DNA from 4 places in the Psychrobacillus sp. AK 1817 genome. Region 1 is predicted to be linked to each of the others. Evidence: riboswitches for the same ligand, from Rfam matches in the RefSeq annotation. Region 1 holds a riboswitch; each other region holds the start of a gene.
The links. A riboswitch is a leader RNA that binds a small molecule or an ion and turns the genes downstream of it on or off. The one in region 1 is predicted to bind S-adenosylmethionine.
Positions count from the first base shown of each region.

Region 2: it holds a riboswitch for S-adenosylmethionine, as region 1 does, so the genes downstream of both, D0S48_RS03270 (MetQ/NlpA family ABC transporter substrate-binding protein) here and D0S48_RS11285 (O-acetylhomoserine aminocarboxypropyltransferase/cysteine synthase family protein) in region 1, are expected to answer to the same signal.
Region 3: it holds a riboswitch for S-adenosylmethionine, as region 1 does, so the genes downstream of both, D0S48_RS09810 (methionine biosynthesis PLP-dependent protein) here and D0S48_RS11285 (O-acetylhomoserine aminocarboxypropyltransferase/cysteine synthase family protein) in region 1, are expected to answer to the same signal.
Region 4: it holds a riboswitch for S-adenosylmethionine, as region 1 does, so the genes downstream of both, metK (methionine adenosyltransferase) here and D0S48_RS11285 (O-acetylhomoserine aminocarboxypropyltransferase/cysteine synthase family protein) in region 1, are expected to answer to the same signal.

Region 1 is NZ_CP031739.1:2,284,810-2,288,322, reverse strand. It holds gene D0S48_RS11295 (YdcF family protein) at 1-490, opposite strand, end outside; gene D0S48_RS11290 (glycerol-3-phosphate acyltransferase) at 504-1,145, opposite strand; SAM riboswitch class I at 1,291-1,406, shown strand; gene D0S48_RS11285 (O-acetylhomoserine aminocarboxypropyltransferase/cysteine synthase family protein) at 1,527-2,819, shown strand; gene D0S48_RS11280 (homoserine dehydrogenase) at 2,943-3,513, shown strand, end outside.
Region 2 is NZ_CP031739.1:631,428-634,940, forward strand. It holds gene D0S48_RS03260 (pyridoxal phosphate-dependent aminotransferase) at 1-327, shown strand, start outside; gene D0S48_RS03265 (PPC domain-containing DNA-binding protein) at 744-1,247, opposite strand; SAM riboswitch class I at 1,399-1,511, shown strand; gene D0S48_RS03270 (MetQ/NlpA family ABC transporter substrate-binding protein) at 1,606-2,424, shown strand; gene D0S48_RS03275 (methionine ABC transporter ATP-binding protein) at 2,482-3,501, shown strand; gene D0S48_RS03280 (methionine ABC transporter permease) at 3,498-3,513, shown strand, end outside.
Region 3 is NZ_CP031739.1:1,966,919-1,970,431, forward strand. It holds gene D0S48_RS21190 (ABC transporter ATP-binding protein) at 1-1,672, shown strand, start outside; SAM riboswitch class I at 1,742-1,846, shown strand; gene D0S48_RS09810 (methionine biosynthesis PLP-dependent protein) at 2,014-3,132, shown strand; gene metC (cystathionine beta-lyase) at 3,141-3,513, shown strand, end outside.
Region 4 is NZ_CP031739.1:3,814,205-3,817,717, reverse strand. It holds gene D0S48_RS19150 (gamma carbonic anhydrase) at 1-266, shown strand, start outside; gene metK (methionine adenosyltransferase) at 514-1,710, opposite strand; SAM riboswitch class I at 1,901-2,017, opposite strand; gene pckA (phosphoenolpyruvate carboxykinase (ATP)) at 2,236-3,513, shown strand, end outside.

The DNA.
Region 1 (3,513 bases):
CATTCCATCCTATTCCTTCTGCAATAATCTTTGCCCGTTGTAGATGAAAATCACTCGTAATAATTGTGACAGAGGTAACGCTATCGGGTAGAAGCTGTTGGGAGAACAGAAGGTTTTCATACGTAGAAGTGGATTGATCTTCTACGATTATTCGACTCTCGGGGATTCCATTCTCCATGAGATATTCCTTCATAACCACTGCTTCCTCTATATCCTCGTCCGGTCCTTGTCCTCCAGTCACAACGAGCTTTACATTATGATATGTGTTTGCATATTCTAGTGCAGCCTCTAGACGATATCGTAGTGCAAGAGAAGGAATCTGGCCTTGTTTAACCTTGGCCCCTAACACAATTGCGTATTCATTGGAACCGTTTGCCTTAGGTTTTAATCCATCCTCTAGCCATTTGCTTGTAAGCATCCACATACCGACTCCACTAGTTGCCATTATTATTAAAGGAACTAGCACAATCCACCTCTTTTTTTTGCTCATTTAACCACTCCTTTTACAGTGATGGCTTTTTTTTCTTCATAACAGAGGAAATCTTTACTTCTTCTTTTCGAATTAACCGCTGAACATTCTCTATATGTAAGAACGACGCCATTAGAAATAGAAATCCTGCAACTATGATTGGACCTATTCCATCTGCGGTCCATATAGAGGCTCCTATAAAGATAAGGTAGAAAAAGAATACACCTATCAATAAATAATCAGTCAAAAGTGTGATGCAGATTAACAATAATAGTCCTGCTAATCCAATCGGCCAATGTAACGCTAGCAGTACTCCAATGATGGAAGCTGTGCCTTTACCGCCTTTAAATTTTGTGTAAATAGGAAAGTTATGCCCTAAGATTACAGCAGCACCAGCTATATAAAGCAAAAAATCATGCTCAGAGGTACTAAGTGAGGTCAGCTGCGGAGCAATTAATCTTGCCCCAATAATCATAATTGCGCCTTTTAAAATATCTATGGCTCCTACTAAAACGCCATACTTCCATCCAAGCACTATGGTGGCGTTGGAAGCTCCTGAATTATTTAAGCCTTCTTTTTTTATATTAACACCACTCATCCATTGGGCTAATTTTGATCCATGAATCGAACCAACTAAGTAGCCTATTAAAAGAATGCTAACACTCCAAATAATCATTCTATGACACCCCCAAAAATAATATTCTATCTATTATATTAAACGATTATAAAATGATGAAGTTTCAGAATTTTATATAAAATAACTTGACTTATAAATAACGGAGGATTTATACTGTGTAACAAGATGGAACACTAATCTAATACTCTTATCAAGAGTGGCGGAGGGAATAGGCCCTACGATGCCCGGCAACCACCAAGTTCTTTTACTTGGAAAGGTGCTAAATCCTACAAATTCTTTTATGAATTTGGAAGATAAGAGGAGGAACATGTCAATTTGACCCCTCTTCTTAAGTGAAGAGGGGTTTTTACATTGGCAGTTCTATAATCCTCTCCCGCCTCCAAGCATCCATCTAATCTACTAATAACGGAGGAATTCAAAATGACAAATCTTCAAAAAGAAACACTTCTATTGCATGGTGGACAACAACCGGATCCAGTCACAGGATCAAGAGCGGTACCGATTCACAAAACAACCTCATATGTATTTCAAAACACTGAGCATGCTCAAAATCTATTTGCATTAAAAGAGACTGGTAACATCTATTCCCGAATAACAAACCCAACAGTTGATGTTTTTGAGCAAAGAATTGCATTACTTGAAGGAGGTACTGCCGCAGTGGCCCTTTCATCAGGGATGGCAGCCATTGCATTTTCTATTTTAAATATTGCAGGCGCTGGAGATGAAATTATCGCAGCTGAAAACTTATATGGAGGGACCTTTAATCTTTTTGCTCATACACTTCCTCGCTATGGAATTACTGTAAAGTTTATAGATTCAACGGATCCTGAGAATTTCAGATCAGCAGTTACTGAGAAGACAAAAGGTTTTTTTGCTGAAATTATTGGAAATCCAAGCTTAAATGTACTGGATGTGGAGCAGGTAGCTACCATTGCGAACGAAGTGGGGGTTCCATTACTAGTAGATAATACTTTCGCTACTCCGTTTGGTTCAAATCCAATTGAGCATGGCGCTCATATAGTTATCCATTCGGCGACAAAATGGATTGGAGGTCACGGTACAACAATTGGTGGAGTAGTAGTTGATGGAGGTAACTTCAACTGGAATTCTGAAAAATTCCCGGGCTTTACAGAGCCAGACGTAACCTATCATGGTTTGCGCTACGGAATCGATGTTCCAGGCGTGGCATTTGCTATAAAGCTAAGAGTCCAGTTGCTACGTGATTTTGGTCCTTCTCTAAGCCCAGAAGCAGCTTTCTCCTTTCTTCAAGGATTAGAAACACTTCACTTACGAGTGCCAAGACATAACGAAAATGCCCAGAAAATTGCGGAGTACTTAAATGACAATGAGGAAGTTTCATGGGTTAACTATTTAGGGCTTGAAAGCCATCCTACACATGAACTTGCTAAAAAGTATTTAAAGAATGGATACGGTTCTATTTTGACATTTGGAGCAAAGGGAGGTAGAGAAGCAGGTAGACATATTATCGATAATATAGAGATTTGGTCACATGTAGCAAATGTGGGAGACGCAAAATCTCTAATTATTCATCCAGCTTCCACTACTCACCAACAACTTACACCGGAGGATTTAGTAAAAACAGGGGTTACAGAGGATCTAATTCGCTTGTCTGTAGGCTTGGAGGCAGTAGAAGATTTACAAGAAGCACTCGGAAAAGTACTTTTAGAGAAAACAAATGTCCTCTCTAGATAGAATTTTGTTGTTAATTGAGTGGAAATAGTCTACAATATGTAAAATAGTCAATTAGTTAATTGAAATTTTATTCAAGTACGATTATTTAAATTCAATTGTACAGATTCATTTGGAGGAGACAGCATGGCAAAAATAAAAGCAGCAATCTTAGGATTTGGAACAGTCGGCCAAGGGATTTATCACATTGTGAATGAAAAACGAGAAGACTTAAAAAAGTCATTAGGATTGGACATCGAAATTTGTGCGATTCTCATTAATAATTTAGCTAAAGAAAGACCCGAGACCCCAGGCGTATTAGTGACAGATGACTTTGAGGATATTGAAAATATTCCTGGGCTTCAAGTAGTTTTTGAAGCAATAGTTAACGAAGAGCCGGCTTATAGCTATTTATGTAGAGCGATAGACAAGGGCTGTCACGTCATTACAGCAAATAAGGTCATGTTCTCAAAATATAGTATCCCATTGCAGGAACGTGCAAAGTCACGAGGAGTTTTTGTAGGGTATGAGGCGACCACTGCAGGTGGAGTCCCAATTATTAAGACATTAAAAAATCTACTTCAAGTAAACTCAGTGAAAAAGATTCAAGGCATTTTAAACGGAACGTCCAATTATATTTTGACACAAATGCGTTTAGAAGAATCTCCATTTGAAGATGCGTTAAAAGAAGCACAGTTATTAGGGTATGCGGAGGCAG
Region 2 (3,513 bases), 1.7 Mb from region 1:
GCAGAAGCACTAAATGGGTCTCAGGAATGTGTGGAAGAATTAGTGGCACTCTATGAAAAAAGAAGAAATACTTTCATAGAGGCTTGTCGCAAAATTGGTTGGAATGTGAAAGCTCCTGAAGGCTCATTCTTTGCATGGCTTCCTGTACCAAATGGCTATACTAGTGAACAATTTGCTGACATACTTCTAGAAAAAGCAGATGTTGCTGTCGCTGCTGGCAATGGATTTGGTAAACACGGGGAAGGTTATGTACGCATCGGACTTTTAGTTGATGAGGATCGCCTGATTGAGGCTGTTGACCGTATAGAAAAGCTAGAACTTTTTTAAGAATTAGTTACTGTTATCATCTAAAAGATGTTTAAGTGAAGTTAAAAGACACTAATTTCTATGAAAATAATTGATAAATTGTCTTTATAACCGCATAAAAATTTTTATGACCGGATAGCGCGATTTTATGACCGGATAAAAATTTTTATGACCGGATAGCAACGTTTTATGACCGGATAATTTTTTTTATGACCGTTCAATAAAAAACAAGCTTAATCCTCTGGAGGTATCTTACATGAAAAAATTTATAGGACTATTTATACTTGGTATTTTAGTTTATTTTCTCATCACAATATTAATTAGTGTGTTTAAGTGAAATAGCCAACAAAATAAAAAAAGACTACAAAAGTAGTCTTTTTTTATGTCATATTCTATTGTTTATTTGAATTCTTTTATATGTTAACCTACTACACTTTCTATTCCTCTATTGTCCTGGGGAACTTGCTCCCTTGCTCAATCGGATAAAACTGAATTGCACCAGTCTCTTCATCATGTTTCCGATGGAATTCCATCCCTTTTACTTCGGCTAAGACTAGGTCAACCGTAATTACAGGATTCTCACCTTTGATGAAGTGACCTCCAAAAACAGCACCATATTGATCACACATTGATCCGTGAAAATGTGTGGCATATTTTCCTTCTTGCTGACATATAACTCCTGTACCATGTAAAAATTCTATAGGTCCTTCTTTTACGATCATTTCATTATAGGCTACACCTATTTTCGAGGAATCAGCTGGAATTAAATAGACAAAGCCACATTTTTGAAAGCTTCCAAAGCAGCTAACGACAGTGGCAGAAGTAATTTGATTGGCTTCACATATTGCTTCTATCCCTTCTATCAAATCTGTTCCATATTTTAATCTAGCACCAACTATTCTCTCAAAATCACCTACTGCAAAATTTGCTCTTATTGTCATGTCGATTCCTCCAATTGCATAATTATTTATTATCTTATAATTTTAATCTTTTCTAAAAAATTTTACTATTAAAAAATAGCTCTTGACTTTGTTAGTTTAGTATAGTAAATTTTCATTTATAGAATAAACGAAAAACTTAATAGCTTATTATCTCTTATCAAGAGTAGCTGAGGGACTGGCCCGTTGAAGCTCGGCAACCATCTATACCAAAAGTATAGAAAGGTGCTAAATCCTGCAAAACATTTTTGTTTTGGAAGATAAGAGAGGACAATGCATTTTTGTGTGCCTCTCTTTCTTTTTGAAAGAGAGGCTTTTATATTTATTCGAATTCTTTAATAATTATTAAGGAGGAATTTTAATGAAAAAGGTTGGTTTAGTATTATCAGGAGTTCTATTAACGGGGTTGCTTGCGGCTTGTGGTGATGAATCTAAAGGTGACAAAGCCTTAGATGAAAATAAATTAGTCATAGGTGTAACTGCTGGTCCTCACGAACAAATAGCTGAGGTTGCAGCAGAAGTTGCAGCAAAAGATGGACTAGAAATAGAAATTAAAGCTTTTTCTGATTACATACTTCCAAACACAGCACTTTCTGAAGGTAACCTAGACGCAAATAGCTATCAACATGAGCCTTTTCTTGATGCTTTCAACGAAGACCATGGTACTGAGCTAGTACCAGTTGGTAAAACTATTTTAAACCCAATGGGTATTTACTCTGAAAAATTTAAATCGTTCGAAGATTTACCAGAAGGTGCCACATTTGGATTACCAAACGACCCAACTAACGGTTCACGCGCATTATATATACTAGAGGAAAATGGCTTTATTAAAATTAAAGAAGATAAAAAAGAAAATGCTTCTATTTATGATATCGAAGAAAACCCTAAGAATATTGAATTTATCGAATTAGAGGCTGCTCAAATACCGAAACAGCTTAGCGAGGTAGATGCTGCAGCAATCAATACAAATTTTGCTTTGGCTGCTGGCATTAACCCGAAGGAAGACTCAATTCTTTTAGAGTCATCTAACTCTCCATATGTGAACTATATCGTTGTACGCGCGGAAAACGAAGATGATCCAACCGTTCAAAAGTTTGTAAAAGCTTATCAATCAGAGGAAGTCAGAACATTTATCGAAGAAGAGTTTCAAGGTTCTGTGTTAGCAAGCTGGGATGAGTAGAAATAACAAAAACGTTGCCGCAACCGGTAACGTTTTCTTTAGAAAGGAAGATTTAACATGATAGTTTTAGAGAATATTACAAAGGAATTCATCAGCAAAAGCAACACAGTAAAGGCTGTCAGTAACGTAAGTCTTCATGTAAGAAAAGGTGAAATTCACGGAGTTATCGGCTATAGCGGAGCAGGGAAAAGCACACTTATCAGATGTGTTAACCTGCTCGAAAAGCCAACAAAAGGCAAAGTATACATTAATGGCGAAGAAATAACCCCCCTTCCCCTTCCTCAACTTCGAAAAGTCAGAAACAAAATAGGCATGATTTTTCAAGGATTTAACCTTTTAAAAACTGCCACTGTTTACGACAATATCGCTATACCTTTAAAGCTGCTTGGCTACGACAAGAACGAAGTTAAAAAAAGAGTGGAAAAATATTTAGAAATAGTAGGCTTAACCGATAAGCATAAAAGCTATCCAAACCAGCTTTCTGGCGGCCAAAAGCAACGTGTAGCTATTGCAAGAGCTCTCTCCCAGGAACCAGAAGTATTATTAAGTGATGAAGCAACAAGTGCTCTGGATCCAGAAACGACTGACTCAATATTAGAGCTCTTATTAAAGATCAATAAGGAGTTAGGTATAACTATTCTTTTAATAACTCATGAAATGAATGTTATTCAAAAGATTTGTGATCATGTGTATGTGATGGAAAACGGAGAAGTTGTAGAAGAGAACACAGCTATTAATCTTTTCACGAAGCCTAGTCATCCGACAACTAAAAAGTTCTTAAACACAATTAGTCAACGTAACTTATCCCCTTCCCTTATTTCTCAGCTCCATGTGACGGGTGCAGTCACTCGCTTGACTTTCGTTGGGGAAAGTACTGGAAAACCATTATTAGCAGAGGTTAGTCAGAAGTTTGATGTACAACCAAATATCTTAACGGCCAATATTATTGAATTGAAAAACGGAATTGTCGGTAATATCGTGATTCATTTAGTAGGAGAAAAAAATCAAGTACAATCAGCTATTCGCTTCTTAGAAGAACAAGGAGTTGGAACTGAGAGCTTGGAGGTGCACTCATGAGTAGATTCGAAC
Region 3 (3,513 bases), 320 kb from region 1:
TCGAGGCGTAAGCTTTGAAGTAAGAAAAGGAGAAACACTTGGCATTGTAGGAGAATCAGGTAGTGGAAAAAGTGTCACTGCCCGCTCCATCATGCGCCTGCTGCCTTCTCCCCCCTCCTTCATGAAAAATGGCTCCATTGAATTTTTAGGAGAATCTCTTGAGACAAAAACTGAAAAGGAAATGGAGAGTATTAGAGGAAGAGATATCAGTATGATTTTCCAGGATCCCATGACATCTTTAAACCCTACCATTCGAATTGGCCCACAGATTGCAGAAAGTCTTATCAAGCACCAGCAGCTTTCTAAAAAAGAGGCAAAGAACCAAGCAGTTGAAATCTTGAAGCTAGTAGGCATTAAGAATAGCGAAGAGCGCTACAACCAGTATCCTCACGAATTTTCAGGTGGTATGCGCCAAAGAGTTATGATCGCTATTGCACTTGCCTGCAAGCCAACGCTATTAATAGCAGATGAACCGACAACTGCACTAGACGTTACCATTCAGGCTCAGATTTTGAATTTAATGAAGGATATGCAGCAAAGATTTGGCACCTCCATTATTTTAATCACTCATGATTTGGGTGTAGTTGCAGGTATGTGCGATCGAGTGGCAGTTATGAAAAATGGCGAAATTGTAGAAACCGGGACAACTGAAAAGATATTTGAAAATCCTCAGCATGACTATACAAAAAAATTATTAAATGCACTTCCTCGTTTAGATGAAAGGAAGAAACCCAAGAGACCACCGCTTCGTTCCATTGGTTTAGAAAATGGCAAGCCGTTATTAGAGGTCAAATCTTTAAAGCAGCATTTCCAATTAGGCAAAGGGACTGTGCTGAAGGCCGTTGATGATATCAGCTTCTTCATCAAACCTGGAGAAACCCTTGGACTTGTAGGAGAATCTGGCTCAGGAAAATCAACTACCGGTCGGTCCATTCTTCGGTTACATGAGCCTACGGATGGAGATGTGCTTTATCAGGGAATGGCCATCAACCGTTTGAGTAAAAGTGAATTAAAAACGATGCGACGACATATGCAGATTATCTTTCAGGATCCGTATTCTTCCTTAAATCCTCGTTTAAAGGTGTTAGATATTATCGGCCAGGCATTAGATATTCATCGTTTGAGCAAAAATGCAGAGGAAAGAAAACAACGTGTAGAAGAGTTACTAAAAATGGTAGGGTTGGATTCCTCCCATGCCATGCGTTATCCACATGAGTTTTCAGGTGGACAACGACAACGAATCGGCATTGCCCGAGCACTGGCAGTAGAGCCTGACTTTATCGTCTGTGATGAACCACTATCAGCTTTAGACGTTTCTATACAGGCACAAATTGTAGAACTACTAGAGGATTTACAGCATAGACTAGGTCTAACTTACCTTTTCATCGCACATGATCTATCTATGGTTAAGCATATTAGTGATCGGGTAGCGGTGATGTATGCTGGTAAAATTGTGGAGCTTGCGGAAAGTGAAGAGCTTTATTCTAACCCACAACATCCTTATACAAAATCCCTATTAGCAGCAATCCCTATTCCTGATCCTAAGGTAGAAGCTAAGAAAAAAAGGAAGCTTTTGGAGGAATCAAATGTTGAGGATAGATATCAATTGAAGCAATCTAAGCTTGTGGAAGTTTCCTCCGGTCACTGGGTAGCAATTCCAAATTTGAAATAACTCTTGAATTTATATTCACCCCATGATAAACTTACTTATCGCTAAATTTTGAAAATTATATATTTTTATTTCTTATCAAGAGAGACGGAGGGATTGGCCCTATGATGTCTCAGCAACCAGCCATTATAGGTGTGGTGCTAAATCCAATAGACATTTTTGTCTTGAAGATAAGAAGAATGACTTCAATCTATATTGGGGGTTCTCTTCTTATGAAGAGAGCCCTCTTTTTATTTGGCAAAATGCTTCTATTCTATATTTATCCTGAATTTTTTTATCTTAGAGTCTACTTTGTGATTTATTTTAGAAATGTTGAACCTATTAATAATAAGAGGTGAATAACAATGTCCAAAACTCACATTAATACACAATTAGTTCAATTAGGTAATCATTGTGATCCAAAAACTGGAGCAGTTAATCCTCCTATCTATTTATCCACAGCCTATAAACATCATGGTCTTGGCCAATCTACCGGCTATGACTATACTCGAACTAAAAACCCTACACGAGCTATTTTAGAGGAGGGAATAGCCAAGCTAGAGCAAGGCGATACAGGATTTGCCTGTAGTTCGGGAATGGCAGCCATTCAATTGGTCCTTTCCCTTTTCCGTTCAGGTAATGAATTGATTGCCCCAGAGGACTTATATGGAGGTACTTATCGCCTTTTCAATCAATATTCTGACTCCTATAATATTAGGACTATTTATAGTAAATTTACCTCTTACGTAGAGGTGGAATCTCTTATTACCAAAAATACGAAGGCAATCTTTCTTGAAACACCTACTAATCCGTTAATGCAAGAGATTGATATTCAGCTATACGCGGAGTTAGCTAAGAAGCATGAGTTACTTTTAATTGTGGATAATACCTTCCTAACTCCTTTTTTACAAAGGCCAATAGAACTTGGCGCAGACATTGTCATACATAGTGCTACTAAATATATCGGAGGTCACAATGATGTACTGGCTGGGTTGGTTGTATCAAAAGGCGTTAAATTGGGCGAGAAATTACAGGCTAACCATAACGCAGCAGGTGCAGTCCTTTCACCATTTGATTCATGGCTGTTGATACGTGGGTTAAAAACTCTCCATCTAAGAATGAAACAGCATGAAGCAAACGCAAAGAAGTTAGTAAAATTTTTAGAGCAACAGCATTTAATAAAAGATGTTCTCTATGCAGGCAAGGGTGGCATGCTCTCCTTCCGCCTTCAAAGAAGCGAACTGGTAGGTCCTTTTTTAGAAAAGCTAAAGTTAATCATATTTGCTGAAAGTCTTGGTGGTGTGGAAAGCTTCATTACTTACCCTGCCACTCAAACACACGCAGATATACCAGAATCTGAACGAATTGCTCGGGGAGTAGATAATAGTTTATTAAGGTTTTCTGTTGGTATTGAGGAAGCGGAAGATTTAATCAATGACTTAAAGCAAGTATTTGTAGCTTTAGAGAAGGAGGTTATTGTTTAATGGAGTCTATTCATCAACAACTTGAAACTAGTTTAATTACTGCTTCAACTCGAGGTAATTATGAAAGAAGAACCGGTGCTGTAAATGTTCCAATCTATTTATCTTCTACCTTTCATCAAGAAAGTTTAGATAGCTTCGGCCCATTTGATTATAGTCGGTCTGGTAATCCAACCAGAGAAGCATTAGAAAAAACCATAGCAGAGCTAGAGGGTGGTACGCGAGGATTTGCTTTCGCTTCTGGTCTGGCAGCGATATCAACCTCTTTAATGCTGTTATCTGCCGGAGACCATATAATCATGACGGAGGACGTTTATGGTGGCACCTTTCGCTTTGTGACAGAGGTTTTACCTCGCTTTGGTATAGAGCATTCTTTTGTTAACC
Region 4 (3,513 bases), 1.5 Mb from region 1:
CATTACATAGCTGTACTATACGTAAAGGCGCATTAATAGGCATGGGGTCCATTATTTTAGATGGTGCAGAAATAGGCGAAGGAGCATTTATTGGAGCTGGTAGTCTTGTCCCTCAAGGGAAAAAAATCCCGCCTAATACTTTAGCATTCGGTAGTCCAGCTAAGATTATACGTGAATTGAATGACGAAGATAAAAAAGATGTCCAACGAATTATTCATGAATATGCTGAAAAAGGACAGTACTATAAATCCATCAAACCCTTATAGAAAGATCGAATTTAAAATAGAATAAATTAGAATTAACAAACACCTAATTTTAAAATTTTTATAAATTTGACTCCGGTTATTTTTATACAATAATCCATTAAGAGTAAATAGATCCATTTATTTGGTCAGCCTATTTACCGTTAAGCTGTATAATTGTTTGAAAAAAACAAAAGGTATTAAGAGGCTAGCCTCTTAATACCTTCTTTCTTTAGGCGAGGCATTCCAATAGAAGGAAGTCTCTGAATTCTTAAATACCCGCTTTTTGCTTTAATTGCTCTGCCTTGTCGGTTTTTTCCCATGGAGCATCGATGTCAGTACGTCCGAAATGTCCGTAAGCTGCCGTTTGCTTGTAAATTGGGCGACGAAGGTCTAGCATTTTAATAATTCCAGCTGGACGAAGGTCAAATAGATCACGGATATATGACACTAAATCCGACTCTGCTACTTTTCCTGTACCAAATGTATCGATTGCGATAGAAACTGGTTGTGCTACACCGATTGCATACGCTAGTTGTACCTCACAGCGATCTGCAAGACCAGCAGCAACAATATTTTTTGCTACATAACGAGCGGCATAAGCTGCAGAACGGTCTACTTTTGTTGGATCTTTACCCGAGAAAGCTCCTCCTCCATGGCGAGCATAACCTCCGTATGTATCAACAATAATTTTACGTCCAGTTAGTCCAGCATCACCTTGAGGACCACCAATAACAAATCGTCCCGTCGGGTTAATAAAGTATTTCGTTTCCTCTGTTATTAAATCAGTAGGTACTACCGGTTTTATAACATGCTCTTTTAAATCTCTTTGGATTTGTTCTAAAGTTATTTCTGGGTGATGTTGTGTAGAAATAACAATCGTATCAATATGAACAGGGTTGTTATTTTCATCATATTCAACTGTTACCTGTGTTTTACCGTCTGGTCGTAAGTAGTCTAAAGTTTCATCCTTGCGAACCTGTGCTAAGCGACGGGCAAGTTTGTGAGCTAGACTGATTGGTAGTGGCATTAGCTCTGGAGTTTCATTACATGCGTAACCAAACATTAACCCTTGGTCTCCTGCTCCAATAGCCTCGATATCTGAATCAGTCATCGCACCTTCTCTAGCCTCTAGCGCTTGGTCTACACCCATTGCAATATCAGCGGATTGCTCATCAATCGCAGTTAAAACTGCTGAAGTTTCAGAGTCAAAGCCGTATTTAGCACGTGTATAACCAATTTCTTGGATAGTCGAACGTACAACTTTAGGTATGTCTACATATGTAGAAGTTGTTATTTCTCCTGCAACTAACACTAAACCTGTAGTAACGGTTGTTTCACAAGCAACTCGTGCATTAGGGTCTTCCGTTAAAATTGCATCTAATATAGCATCAGAAATTTGGTCACAAATTTTATCTGGATGCCCTTCTGTTACTGACTCCGATGTAAATAATCGACGTTGTGTCAAAAGATTCCCTCCTATATCCTGCGAGATTTCTCTCAGGAATTGATACGGTACTCATTCCCATGTCAAGCCAATAGTAAACTTGAAGCTGCTTCGGACTTGGCACACAAGGATTTAGGGCGATGTAAAATAAAAAAACCTTTCACTCACGTAATTACATGAGGAAAGGGATTAATATCATAAACACCTTTCACTCTTATCAATCAAGGGATTTCACCTTGTCTCAGGTTGGGCACCTTTGTAATGATTTTTCAATTACAGGTTGCCGGGTTTCACAGGGCCTGACCCCTCCACCAGCTCGGAATAAGAGTATCCGTTCAATTCACCATCATACGTAAAAATTAGTTATAAGTCAACCGATTAAATGTAATTTTTTCTCAAAAACAAAAATTATTCCAATAATGGGCTTCTATTAGTGTAGACTATTTAGTGTAATGTGTTATACTATTTCACATATCAATGAAAAATCCTCTTTATGTTGACTATTTACGTGAAGAGATAAAAATTAAAAAAGGATGGTAATACTAAATGAATTCAATCGATACTGTGAGCGAACTGAACGAATTGTTAGCTGGTAACAACATTAGCCTTCAATTATCAGTACCACAATTGGTGGAAAAAGCTACTTCTAGAGGAGAAGCAGTACTAACTTCAACTGGAGCTGTTAAAGCAGAGACAGGCAAATATACAGGACGTTCTCCACAAGACAAGTATATTGTTGATGAACCTATCTCAAAAGACAAAATCGATTGGGGCTCTGTAAACCAACCTATCTCATCTTCTCATTTTGAAGCATTATATACAAAAGTTATGAACTATTTAAAAGAACAAAATGAACTATTTGTATTCAAAGGATTTGCTGGTGCTGATAAGGATTCACGTCTAAGCATTCAAGTAATAAACGAATATGCTTGGCATAATCTTTTTGCTCACCAACTATTTATTCGTCCTTCTGAAGAAGAATTAGTAGCTCATAAAGCAGACTTTACTGTAATCAGCGCACCAAACTTCAAAGCAGATCCTGCTATTGATGGAACAAATTCAGAGACTTTTATCATTGTTTCTATGGAAAAACGTATTGTTTTAATTGGTGGAACAGAATACGCAGGAGAAATGAAAAAATCTATCTTCTCTATTATGAACTATTTATTGCCAGAACAAAATATTTTGCCTATGCACTGCTCTGCTAACGTTGGTGAAAAAGGCGATGTAACATTATTCTTCGGCCTTTCAGGTACAGGTAAAACTACATTATCTGCTGATGCTGGAAGAAAGCTAATCGGTGATGATGAACATGGTTGGTCAGATAACGGTGTATTTAATATTGAAGGTGGCTGCTACGCAAAATGTATCGACCTAACAAGAGAAAATGAACCACAAATCTTTGACGCTATTAAATTTGGTACTGTTTTAGAAAACGTTGTTGTTGACCATACAACACGAGTTGCAGATTATGCAGATAACTCTTTAACAGAAAATACACGTGCAGCTTACCCAATTCAATATATCGATAATATTGTAGATCCATCTGTAGCGGGTCATCCAAATACAATCATCTTCTTAACTGCAGATGCATTTGGCGTGCTACCTCCTATCAGCAAACTTACTAAAGAGCAAGCAATGTATCACTTCTTAAGTGGATTTACGTCTAAATTAGCTGGTACAGAACGTGGAGTTACTTCTCCTCAGCCTGCATTCTCAACATGCTTCGGGTCTCCATTCCTTCCATTGCATGCAACAGTTTATGCAGAAATGCTTGGTAAGAAAATTGACGAGCATGGAGCACAAGTATTCCTAGTGAACACT